Regions from separate parts of the Lysinibacillus sp. UBA6686 genome, predicted to be linked through region 3. Evidence: riboswitches for the same ligand, from Rfam matches in the RefSeq annotation. Region 3 holds a riboswitch; each other region holds the start of a gene.
What was found. Region 3 has a riboswitch for cobalamin ahead of cobT (nicotinate-nucleotide--dimethylbenzimidazole phosphoribosyltransferase). Riboswitches for the same ligand answer to the same signal wherever they lie in the genome.

Region 1: linked by a shared signal. The riboswitch ahead of B2R82_RS23775 (DUF4430 domain-containing protein) and the one ahead of cobT (nicotinate-nucleotide--dimethylbenzimidazole phosphoribosyltransferase) in region 3 are both predicted to bind cobalamin.
Region 2: linked by a shared signal. The riboswitch ahead of B2R82_RS16985 (FecCD family ABC transporter permease) and the one ahead of cobT (nicotinate-nucleotide--dimethylbenzimidazole phosphoribosyltransferase) in region 3 are both predicted to bind cobalamin.
Region 4: linked by a shared signal. The riboswitch ahead of B2R82_RS03185 (hypothetical protein) and the one ahead of cobT (nicotinate-nucleotide--dimethylbenzimidazole phosphoribosyltransferase) in region 3 are both predicted to bind cobalamin.

The regions. Positions count from the first base shown of each region.
Region 1 covers NZ_DKJS01000085.1:179,423-182,588, forward strand. Annotated here, with positions in the region: gene B2R82_RS23770 (S-layer homology domain-containing protein) at 1-309, opposite strand, end outside; gene B2R82_RS23775 (DUF4430 domain-containing protein) at 389-1,123, opposite strand; cobalamin riboswitch at 1,297-1,493, opposite strand; gene B2R82_RS23780 (acyltransferase family protein) at 2,242-3,166, opposite strand, start outside.
Region 2 covers NZ_DKJS01000065.1:17,525-20,690, forward strand. Annotated here, with positions in the region: gene B2R82_RS16975 (YdhK family protein) at 1-427, opposite strand, end outside; gene B2R82_RS16980 (biotin transporter BioY) at 540-1,136, opposite strand; cobalamin riboswitch at 1,276-1,467, shown strand; gene B2R82_RS16985 (FecCD family ABC transporter permease) at 1,618-2,664, shown strand; gene B2R82_RS16990 (heme ABC transporter ATP-binding protein) at 2,669-3,166, shown strand, end outside.
Region 3 covers NZ_DKJS01000081.1:20,918-24,083, reverse strand. Annotated here, with positions in the region: gene B2R82_RS21860 (trimeric intracellular cation channel family protein) at 1-288, shown strand, start outside; gene cobT (nicotinate-nucleotide--dimethylbenzimidazole phosphoribosyltransferase) at 356-1,417, opposite strand; cobalamin riboswitch at 1,507-1,683, opposite strand; gene B2R82_RS21850 (DMT family transporter) at 1,740-2,600, opposite strand; gene B2R82_RS21845 (response regulator transcription factor) at 2,805-3,166, opposite strand, start outside.
Region 4 covers NZ_DKJS01000011.1:56,559-59,724, reverse strand. Annotated here, with positions in the region: gene B2R82_RS03190 (ABC transporter substrate-binding protein) at 1-697, opposite strand, end outside; gene B2R82_RS03185 (hypothetical protein) at 699-1,241, opposite strand; cobalamin riboswitch at 1,498-1,695, opposite strand; gene B2R82_RS03180 (glutathione peroxidase) at 1,772-2,317, opposite strand; gene B2R82_RS03175 (hypothetical protein) at 2,408-2,956, opposite strand; gene ytvI (sporulation integral membrane protein YtvI) at 3,038-3,166, shown strand, end outside.

The sequences.
Region 1 (3,166 bases), on a different contig from region 3:
CGCATTTTCTACTAATGGAGCTAGTTCCGCTGCATCTTCTAATGGTATAAGATCATCTAATTCAGCTTCTTCATCTGTATGCGGTGCTTTTTCCTGTTCTGTTAAATCCTCTACATCTATTTCATTCTTAGACTCTGTAGCATTATCCTGCTCTTCTGAATCATCGGGTTCAATATCATTGATGTTTGGAGTAGGATCGAGTAAATCCCCTTCAAAATGCTGTGCCTTAATTGCAGTGACTGGAGAAAATAGCGATACGATTAAAATAAAAATAACTGCTATATGTAGCTGCTTTTTCCATATAGTCATATAAACACTCACTTCCTTTATAAATAATTAAATACTGACAAGCTGAATTAATTCATCTTGTCAGTATCCATTTATCTAGCTATTGTACTTTTACTTCAAGTGGCTCACTTGCTGAACTACCGAATAAAGCATTAGCAGAGGCTGTAATGGTAATAGTACCTGCTTGTGCTTGACCTGCAAATGTAATAACAGCTTGTTGGTTTGCATTTATAGTAACTGACTGAGCTGTTAATGCTGTTGTCCCTGTGTTAATTGTCCAGTTTGCTAAATTAGAGCCGTTTGGTGTCGTAAATAAATCACCAGTTAAATTTACCGTAACGGATGGATTGTTATCATTTACTGCAATTACACTTGCTGTTTCTAATTTAGCCCATGTAGTGTAATAAATATGAACGACATCATCAGCCTGTAATTCATACTCAGCTAATCCAAAATTGGGGCTATATCCATTTACAGTGTAGACCCAGCCATCCCAACCATTTAAACTGCCTGCCGCAAGTCCATCAATTGATTGAAGATATGGACCATATTGAGTAGAAACTACTACATAAGGAATACCCTCGGCATCTAATACTTGCTCTACAAGCTCTAGCGCAGTTGTCCCTTCTTGAACATTTACTGTTGTTCCTTCTAAAATTTCATGGCATGAACCAGTACCGCATAAACCTTTTACTGATAACTGAACATCAAAATCTGCTGATTGTGCTTCTTGACTTACAGGCTGTAATACTGCTGCACTGGCTGATGGTGTTACGAGCGAAAATGCTAAAAGTAGGACTAACGCTAAATGCCACCATTTTTTGAAACGAACCATTTGTAAAACCTCCTATTTTTATTATTTCGTGAATGTTTTTGCAATTAACTCGAAAATAAAAAGATGCTTCTCCAAAATGGGGAAGCATCTAATGGAAAACAGAAAAAAGGCGCAAAAACGTAGTTTGCCTGTCCGTCTATTTGCCGTAAGTTCTCCTAGCTTCCGAAGAGAGTTAATACGATGGAATAAAGGCAGGTCTCCTGGCTCGTGTATCCTATTCAGAACCTTCCCATCTACTGAAGGCATTTTTCCTTGTTCGACAGTGGTATTTTCTGTAGTCATCTACACTTACAGTTGCGGAAACAGCTTCGGCTTTAAACCGAATTCCCTATTAAGCTCTTAAAAGAGCACCTTTATACTGCAATTCTTATTCACTTAATGTTAAGTCTAGCATATATTTCTATTTTTCAAAATAGTTTAACAAAAAGAATTATGCTTTATAGAAGTAGTAAGCTTTAAAAGAGGAAGTAAACATCTAGTATCAATATTACTATTCCTATTAAAAAGCAAAATGATAACACAATTAGATTATAATAGAGAGTGAGCGGGCAAATCATATCCAAAAAGGGTTTATCCATTTAAATATTAAGCAAAACAAAAAGCTGCACAGTCAAATGCAGCTTTTGTTTCATCTGTTTTCAGCAACGTATACGGTGATTGTGATAAATAATAAACGGTGAGCCCCGCATATAGCTGTGTCTTTCACTTAATCTATCCATCTTAGCTTTATAAATTTTTTCTTTTGTCTTCTTAGTACTCTGCAGCAATTGCTTGATAGGCTGAAGTATAGAAGTCTTCAGGCTTTTTGCTGTTTGTTTCTTTTTATAAGGTTTGCTACCGTACTTGAATGGTTGTCATTGCAGATGCTTTAATCGTCTGATGCTGTGGGGGCGCTTTTGGTTCAATCAGTAATGTTGAGTAGTATGCATCAGCAATCGTAATTAAGTACATGACAAAAAGTAATTGTTTTGTTCAATAGTTCAAAAATGTTTTTCTCCTTTTTAAGTGCAATTCATTAAAAATGTATTCTAGTAATACGGGCAACCATTAAAAAGGTTTCAACCATACTTAAATATTTGTAAAAAATGTTTGCGGGCTATTTATGATTTTTATACGAATCAATGAATCGCATCTATAGCTTGTTGAATTAGATTTGTTAAAGAAGCAATCCCCTTTTGCTCTAAATGTACGCCGTCTGGAGCGAAAAACTCAGGATGGTTAATTGCAGTTGCATGCCAATCAATTAAAGTAATATTTTCATATTCCTGTGCTTTCTGTTGCAATGCTTGATTTACTTTCCCCTCCCAAGAACGAGGTACACGCGTATTTACTAAATAAATATCAGCATTGGAAAAAGCCTTTAAAAGAGTATCAATTTGTGTATTGGTAAAATACCCGTTTGTTCCAAGCTGAATGATGACTGCTTTATCTGGTTGATTAAAGCTTGCATAATAAGGAGCTAATTTAACCGCTTGTGAAACTTGGCGACCAATCTTTGCATCTATCGTAATGCTGGGGTAGATATTATGTAAGCTCGGAGCAATATCTATCATTACAGAATCGCCAATAGCTAATATTCCACTATACGATTCATGAACTTCTGTCTCATTTTCCCCCTGCTCAGGCTCTACTGCATTTTGATCCGTATTTGAATCAACACCCTCTTCTTCATCACTTAACGAACCTGGCTGAGATGTTTCCTGCTCCTTTTCAGCATCATGATGGGTTGAATGCTGCTCTGTTCCACCATCTATTTTAATAGTCGTTGGCCGTGATTCAATCGATTCTATTTTTTCTTCGCCCACAACCCCTGTCATTCCTGTAAAAAATACTAGGAGGAAAAGTGGAATGAGCGTGGTTGAAATTTTCCTGGCAAGCGTGAAGCTTCCCCATTTGTGTTTATTGAATACAAAGTACTGTCTAAAGTAACAGCGGAACCCATCCTTACGAATCGGCATTTCGATAAAACGATAGGATAGTTCTGCAATTGTAAAGATAATCAGCAGTTGTAAAGTAACTCGCCAATAGGCTGGGTTACCTATT
Region 2 (3,166 bases), on a different contig from region 3:
ATGCATTTGTCTTAACCTCAGTACCAGAGGCTAATGGAGCTAAATCTGGATTAATTAATTCCTCATGAATAACCCACTTATGATTTTCTACACGCTCACCACCTGTAGCTGGATCATAGGAGACAATATATGCAGTAGTATCATATGCGCCTACAATTGTTGCTTTTGCTCCCTCCATACCTTCCATATGTCCATTGGTAATAATAGCTGTGCTTCCTTCTGGAAATTTAGGGTTTACGGCAGTTTTCAACGCTACGGGCACCTCACCCGAGCTAGAATGATCCATTGTTGAATGATCCATCTTTGTATTCTGCTCAATGTCATTGTCCTTTTTCGTCCCTGATTCTGTCTTGTCAGAGCAAGCTGATAACGTTAGGAAAGTAATTACTGTCAGGAAACTGATAAACCAACTTCTTTTTATCTTCATCCTTTATTCCTCCTCACTATTTACACCTAATGTAGCAAATAAATGTGCAGAAATAATGGAAGGATTATAAGAAATACGCCATCTTTGTAGGATCGGCGTTTTAAGAATTCAACTATTTTATTGGTATTATTTTTAATATCCTTTGTAGTCGATGCGCAAAAATACCAGCAAAGACTGCTAAAATAATATCCTTAGGCAAAGGCGGCATCATCCAAAGCCAGGCCATCTTATAATTGAAAGCATCTGGAGCGCTAGCCCATAGCTTATAAGCAAAGTACATCCAATTTGTCCCTAGTAAATAATTAATAGCTGTAGCAATTACTGCTGCAACAATATAGCTTTTCTTTGTGCCGCTGCGCTCAACAATCAGTCCTGCGATAAATGCAGCTAAAATAAATGTGACAATAAAGCCAAATGTAGGGCTCAAGATTTGTCCAAAGCCGCCACCAAAACGTGCAAATACAGGTGCACCAGCTAAGCCAATGCACATATATACCGTACAAGCAAGCGCACCCTTTCTACTACCAAGAACGAGTCCAGCTAATATAGCAAAGAAAGTTTGCAATGTGATGGGGACTCCACCTACAGACATGAAAGGGACAATAGAAGTAATATTTGCACCAATCATCATTAACGTTGAAAATAATCCAATATAGGCAATATCTACTGTTCTTAATCTATGATGAGAGTGTTCTGCAACTGTTGCCATAATTTCACTCCTGTCTATTAAAGTTATAAATAGTGTATGAAAATAAAATATTTGTGTCAACCTATAATTATAATTTAGTTAACTCAATGATAATTAATAGACTAACTACTTAAATGTATGATAGAATCGTCATAATTTTAATAGTTTGGATACTAATGGTGTGGCATCTTATATAAAGTGTCACTTAAAAGGGAAGTCGGTGAAAATCCGACGCTGTCCCGCAACTGTAATGAGGAGTTTTATGATGATTTAGCCACTGTTTTAGGAACGGGAAGGTAATCATAAAACGTTGATTCGAAGCCAGGAGACCTGCCATTTAGTGATAGTTGTAATGCCCACGAGGATGAACGCATTTACGGACAATAGAAGGAAATCTTTCTGACTTTGTTGATGATTCTAGGGTATTTCTATGCATACTATGCATGAAATACTCTTTTTTATTGCTTCATATCTATTACGGTTGATTAGGAGTATTATACATATGAATAAAAAATTTATACTATTATCACTGTCTTTGTTTCTAATACTAATCATTTCTATGACTTTGGCTGTTATGGTTGGATCTGTTTCCATCACACCTCTTTATGTGTGGCAGGTTATTCTGTCCAAAATTCCAATCGTCCAAAATTTTATAGAGCAGGATTGGAGTCGCTCGCAAGAAATTATTATTTGGCAAATACGGGTGCCACGCGTCTTGTTGGCTGCCATTGTAGGAGCAGGCTTAGCAATTGCAGGAGCAGCTATACAGGCTCTTGTGCGTAATTCTATAGCTGAACCATACATATTAGGAATATCCTCAGGGGCAACAGTCGGTGCTACAGCTGTTATTATTTTAGGTGCATTTTCATTCCTAGGAATTTTTGCTCTTTCAGTATCTGCATTTTTAGGCTCACTACTAGCCATATTGTTAGTGTTTTTCCTTGCCCGTGTTGGAGGAAAAATATCTGTCTTTAGACTTTTACTTGCTGGAATGGCAGTATCGTTTATTTTATCTGCTATTTCGAATTTTATTTTAATGATGGCAAAGCAAGAGGGTGGAATTAAGGCAGTTATGTATTGGATGCTTGGAAGTCTAGCTGGTGCAAAATGGAGTAATATAATTATTCCTACAACTATTTTTATCGTCGTGTTTGCCTTACTGTGGCTCCATTATCGTCATTTAAATTTATTATTGCTTGGGGAAGAGGCAGCAGTTACATTAGGTGTCAATATCCAACAGTTTCGTTTACAGCTTATCCTACTAGTATCTTTATTAACGGGTGTGCTTGTTGCAGTAAGCGGCTCTATTGGATTTGTTGGCTTAATTATTCCACATATTGTTCGCATAATTGTAGGTTCTAACTATAAATATGTAATACCAATTAGTGCTTTATTAGGAGGTATTTTTTTAGTTTGGGCAGATGCGATTGCTCGAATTTTGATAGCTCCTGAAGAAATGCCAATTGGAATTATTACAGCTTTTTGTGGAGGACCATTTTTCATTTGGCTACTGCGCCGTAATAATTATTCTTTCGGTGAAGGAGATTAAACCTATGACATTAGAAGCAAGGCAGGTATCCTATTCCATTCAGGATCAACGCATATTACATGAGGTTAGTATGCAAATAAGGGAACAGCAATTTGTTGGGCTAATTGGTCCAAACGGTAGCGGGAAGTCAACCTTATTAAAAAATATGTACCGCCTATTAAAGCCTGAAAATGGTACGGTTCTGTTAAATGAGCAGGATATTTTTAAGCAATCAAGTAAAAACATTGCTAAAAATTTGGCGGTAGTAAGTCAAGAAACACCGGTTTTATTTGACTTTACAGTACATGATTTAGTAAGTATGGGAAGAACACCTCACAAAAAATTATTGGAGCTTGATCAAGAACGAGATTTTCAAATTGTGAAGGATGCATTAAATCAAACAGGTATCACACATTTAGAAAAACGTAGTTTCAGCTCATTGTCAGGTGGAGAAAAAAAACGGGTGATGGTAGCACGTGCACTTGCTCAGCAAGCACAAATACTTATTTTAGATGAGCCAACA
Region 3 (3,166 bases):
CTCTATGCTGTAAAGCTCGACATGCCCATTAGCGCAGTGATTGTAGCTGCTGTCTTAACTGGTTCAGGAGGCGGCATAGTTCGAGATCTTTTAGCAAGACGCAAGCCTCTCGTATTACGTGATGAAATTTACGGGGTTTGGGCAGCTCTTGCAGGACTTATGATTGGTCTAGAAGTATTGACAGGCGACCTCTTTTTATATGGATTATTTGGTATGATAACAGTGCTAAGAATTCTTTCCTATATGAAGAAATGGCGTTTGCCTTTACGAAAGCTCAATCGGGCATAGGCATTTTATAAATAGTAACAAGCCCAAATAGTTTTGAATATGGGCTTGTTATACTTTTTGTTACGATCTATTCTTTCGATTCTACTAGCACTACAGATTCCTCAAGTGTTGCCATGTTTTTCATCATAGAGCAAGCTGCATCTAAAATTGGAAATGCTAAAGCTGCACCAGAGCCTTCTCCTAAACGCATATTCATATGTAGCATTGGTTCAACACCAAGCAACTTGGCTGCTATTTTAGCCCCTGGTTCTTCTGAGGCATGGGAAGGAATGATGTAGTCCTTTACTTTTGGCTCAAGCTCAAAGGCAATGAGAGCAGCAATCGTAGAAATAAAGCCATCAATTACAACAGGTTTGTGATTTGCAGCAGCCGCAAGTACAATTCCAGCCATAGCACCTATTTCTAAGCCACCAACTTTTGCAAGAATATCAATAGCATCGTGGCGATTGGGCTTGTTTAGTGCAATAGCATGTTGAATAACCTCCACCTTATGCGCAATTCCCCCTGCTCCCACACCTGCACCTAGTCCTGTTACTATATTTGGATGACAGGCATGAAGCACGGATAGGATAGCCGCACTTGGTGTTGTATTCCCAATACCCATTTCACCAGTTCCAAGAACATCCGCTCCGTTTCTTATTTCGTTCGTTGCAACTTCAATTCCTACTTCGATGGATTGAATAGCTTCCTCTTTTGACATAGCTGGACCCTTTGCCATATTATCTGTCCCATATTTAATTTTCTTAAGAATGACACCAGCATCAAGCGGTAAATCTTCTTTTACACCAACGTCAACCGTTATAATTTTAGCATTGGTTATGTTGGCGATTGCACAAACACCCGTAAGCCCTTTTGGAAAATTCAATGTTTGTAAAAAGGTGACCTTTTGTGGATTTGAAGTTACATCTTCCTCACAAACACCGTGATCTGCTGCACAGACAATAATTGCTTTGCTCTCAATTTTAGGAAATAATTCTCCTGTAATACCAGCAAGCTGTACAGCAAGATTCTCCAATTTCCCCAAGCTTCCAGGTGGCTTGCTCAGAGAGTCTATATATTCCCTAGCTTTCTCCATCATACGGCTATCCGCATTTTGAATTTTTTTAATCGTGTGCTGTAATAATTGCATGAAACTATTCCCCTTTCAATCTTTCGAGACAATATAAAAAGCCTGCAGTTTATTCATGACAAATAAACTACAGACTTTTCCATCGTCTATATAATCGAAGCAATTAGGCAGGTCTCCTGGCTCAATTTCAACATTTCATAGAACCTTCCCAGCACCATGCTAGTGGCATTCTCTATGAAACTCCTTTTTACAGTGGTGGGACCGCTAAAGACTTTCACTTTATTCCCTATTCTCCCTCAATGGGCACCTAATGCTATTATGCAATTTCTTTTAATTTACTGTAAAGATATCTTTCTGTCAATATGTCACCTTTAAAGCTAAATTAGACTTCTTTCTGATCTATTTCACTAATAAATGTCGCGCCAAGCAATAGAATAGCTCCTATTATTTGCAGCATAGTCATTTTTTCTCCTATAATCATCGTTGAGATTACCAATGACGTTAGAGGGTCAATATAGCTTAGAATGGCTATGCTTTGCCCCTTTAAATGACTCATTCCTAAAAAGAAAAGATAGAAGCCTATACCGGCATGGACAATGCCCAATGCTATTAGTAAACTGATGGATTTTATATCGATATACATGATTTGAAATCCAGTTGTTCCATTAAGATAAAGTGCTAGAAATAACGCTGCTAAAGAAAGCTGCAGAATTGTGTTTGACGGTTCTTTAAGTCCATGAATATACTTATTGACAAAAGTTACCAACGTATAGAAACATGCTGCAATAAGCCCATACACAATGCCGATATCTTGCCCATTTTCTTCTGTAGCTTGGCTATGGACAATAAAGAATAATCCAACTAATGCCACACCTACATAGAAAATTTTTCTTAGATACAGTTTTTCTTTTAATACAATTGGTGATAAACAAATCACTAAAACTGGCGCAAAATAATAGCTAAGCGCTGCATTGGCAATGGTTGTTTCTTTGTACGCTTGAAATAGAAAAATCCAATTCCCACATAACGCTACACTAGATAGCAGTAATGGCCATATATTAGACAAAATGGATGCTTTCGTTATTTTTTCTTTTTTAACGATGAAAATTATCAATAAAAAACTAGAGCCAATCACACTCATCCAGAAGGCAATTTCACTGGATGGCAGGTGTATATATTTAGCAAAAACACCGATAGCCCCAAAGATAATCATAGATAAAACAAATGCAAATTTTCCGCTCACTTCTGATTCCTACTTTCTACTTATATAGTTTTTAGCCTATACAGTAGAATCTATTGCAAGAAGAGCAAGCTAGTGTGGAATGCCTTAAACAGTAGACTCTACTGTCAAGACATTGTTGGAGGCGCTATTGATCGGAACATATTACTCATCCTTTCTATTTTCAACTCGGTCATTCTATACTTATTTTACCAAAACACACTAGATTTAAATAGTTCGATATTTGGCTGGTGTCATTCCAACATATTTTTTAAATACTTTACTAAAATACTCTTCATTACTATAGCCCACCAACGAAGCGATTTCATTATTTCTTTTATTACTATGAACTAGTAGCTGCTTTGCCTTGTCAATTCTTAGCTCATTTAACAGGTGGATGAAATTTTTATCAATGCTTTTCTTAATTAATATACTTAAATTTGCTTGGCTTTTGTTAAATATGCCTGATAAATAATTTAAATCCAGCTGAGGATCATCAAAATGCGTATAAATATAATCGATTATTTTTTTACTTAAATCATCCCTATTGCCATGTAAATTTAGTATTTTATCTACGAGTGGCTCGATGT
Region 4 (3,166 bases), on a different contig from region 3:
TGCTTACATTGGCAATATTTAAAATTTCCTGTTGGAATGTACCAGAGCCCGCTGTATAGATGTCTGGTTTTGGGCTAATTTCTAAATAGATATTTTTTGGTGCTTTTACATCTTTAACTTTTGCTTGTACCTCAGCAATTTTTGATTTTATATCCTCGTTTAATTTTACACCTTTATCTTCAATTCCCATAACCGTTGCTATCTGTTCAATATCTCCATATACATCATCAAATGAAGCTGCAGATTGAATGGCAAATACTTTTATACCTGCATCTTCAAGACTTTTTAGAGCATTTAAGTTATCTTCATCTTTTCCTGTTGTATAAGCAATGACCACATCTGGCTTCAAAGCTAAAATACGCTCACTATTAAATGTAACAGAATTAGAAACACGTTCAATTTTTTGTGCCTCTTCCGGATACGTATCATAGTCAGTTGCCCCAACAATTTGATTGCCAACACCTAAAGCAAATAAAATTTCTGTATTGCTTGGTTGTAATGAAATAATTGTATTAGGTACTTCATCAAACTCAACCTCTATACCACGGTCATCCTTCACTTTATAGCTTGCTTTTTCGATTTGATCTTCCTTAGTAATATCTTCTTTAGTAGTTGCTTCATCCTTCGCACCACAACCTACTAATATGAGCGACAGCATCATTACTGAAAGCCATTGAAGCTTCAACAATTTCTTCATTTTATTTATTCTCCTTTTTCTTTTTCATAGGGTATGACTTGCTTTCAAACGGAATTTCAGCAATCCCTGCTTGCTTATTCATATAAACAGCCATCACAAAAAATACATTGGCTAGTAGTCCTAAATAATCAAAAAGAATTGTCGGTACTTCCTTTTCGTCAGATACCTTATGCAAAATACGATAAGATTTTTTTGCCTCACTACGACATACATGTAATGCAGTAGCAGCCTCTGTTCCTTGAGGTAATACAAAGCTCTGAATCTCCTCTTTCACATAACTAACATAAAAATCATAGCGAGCACTTAGCCATGCTAAATCCTCTTCACTGACCGCTAATTTACCTCGAACCGAGCCATTAACATGGTAGGCCATTGGTAGGATTGTATAGAGATCTTGTGCAACAACCTCTACTGCCTCTTTTTTTACTGCTGTCAAAGCCATTCCTATATGTGTAGTAAGGCTATCTGTTCGTATTTCAAAATCCACTGTAGATGCTTTTTCACGCATAAATGGATAACAAGAATAACGCGCATCTTTTTTCAACTCTAAATCCTCACTTTCTTTACACAATCAATTGTGCCCTAACGTAATTGCGTCTGGATTTTTCTTGATTCAAAGGCGTATAAAACGCCCACTGATAGGAAGAAAACCTCTATCCTGCCCATATAAGGGGCTGAATCAAAATAAAAAACGCCGTTCCTACTCCTAAGGAACGACGAAAATAACATAATTAGAATCGTATATAGATACGAAAGAGACTACGTATTTGCCGTATATCCTCCTAGCTTCCGAAGAGTATTTATACGTTCAAATAAAGGTCGGTCTCCTGGCTTGTACAGTGTACATCACTTAATGTAATGTATGTCATAAAAACCTTCCCATCAAATTGACAGTGGTCTACGATTATGATTCCTGTACTTACAGTTGCGGAAACAGCTTCGGATTTTCACCGAATTCCCGATTATACTATCTTAGTACCCTTATCCTGCAAGAGCTATTCACTTATAAAGCAGTTTATCACATATTATTATGAAAAACTATAAAGATAAAAGTTTTATAGTTGTACTAGAAATTTATAGTATTTTTTCAATAGCCTGCTCGATATCAAGCTGAGAATCAGTAGGCTCAAAGCGTTCTACTGTTTTACCATTTGCATCGATTAAGAATTTTGTGAAATTCCAGCGGATATTACGTCCTTCTAAAAAACGAGGTGCTATTTGAACTATTGATTCTGCTAGCATTTTTTCCTGCATGCTTGCTTTTCCAAATGCGCGGTAATCGACCTCATGCTTTAAATAATTAAACAGTGGATGTGTTGCATCACCATTGACCTGCACTACCTCAAAAATCGGGAATGTTACACCATAGTTAACCTGACAAAGTTGTGTAGTTTGCTCACCATCTTCAGGGTTTTGATTTCCAAATTGATCGCAAGGAAAGCCTAACACAACAAAGTTTTCCTTGCCATATTTATCGTACATTTTTTGCAAGTCTTCGAACTGATATGTAAAACGACATTGATTAGCTGTGTTGACAATTAACAGCGTCTTTCCTCGATAGGTCTCCATTGATAAAATCTCACCGTTTGGCTTCTTTACTAAATAATTATAAATGCTCATGTATGAATCCCCTTACTTTTTTCCTATATTATAGTAAACTTTTTTCTATTCATAAAAGGATTTGCATTAAAAAAAGCCATTCCATTATTTTTAACGAATGGCTGCCCTATATTTCTTTTTGTATTTCATATCTTGCTCTTCCTCAATTAAACGTTTCACAATGTCTAGCACCTTTGAATTATTCGTAGCATCATATAATTTCTTAAAAGATACTACAATATCATAACGTATTAATGTTGGATGTTTTTCATCTAGACATGTCTGAAATCTTTTAGCCAAATAAGAAATAACTAAATCCCGTTGTACCTGCCCTGCTAAACCTATTTTCCAGATGGCCTGTAGAGTATTCCTTGCCGTTGCAGTATTTTCATCATATGTTACAGCCCAAATCTTTAAAAAGTCCTCCAATACTCTTTCTTCTGGATCACTTTTAGCTGCTAATGCGCATAAAAATTGTGCTGCAAGTGCGCGCATATGACCATCTTTATATGTAAGAGCTTGGACAAGTTGTTCCCAAACTGCATATGTCCAATCAACTGGTTCTTGCATAATTTTCATCAATTCTTCGTAAGAATCGTATTGAATTTCACGGTCACGCTCTGTTAAATTACTAAAAAGCTGCAAAATTTCTTTTTCCATCATTCATCCCTACCTTTATTGTGTCAGAACGTAAAATTTTTATGGTACACTTATCTTAATTTGCGTAAAGAAGGTGAATATATGAATAAATTAAATACTAGGAAACTGATATTTAGATTAATAATGATTATTTCTATAATCGTAGCTGCATATTTTATTATCCCTGTTTCCGTACCAATCATCTTAGCTGGAGCCACCGCATTTTTTTTA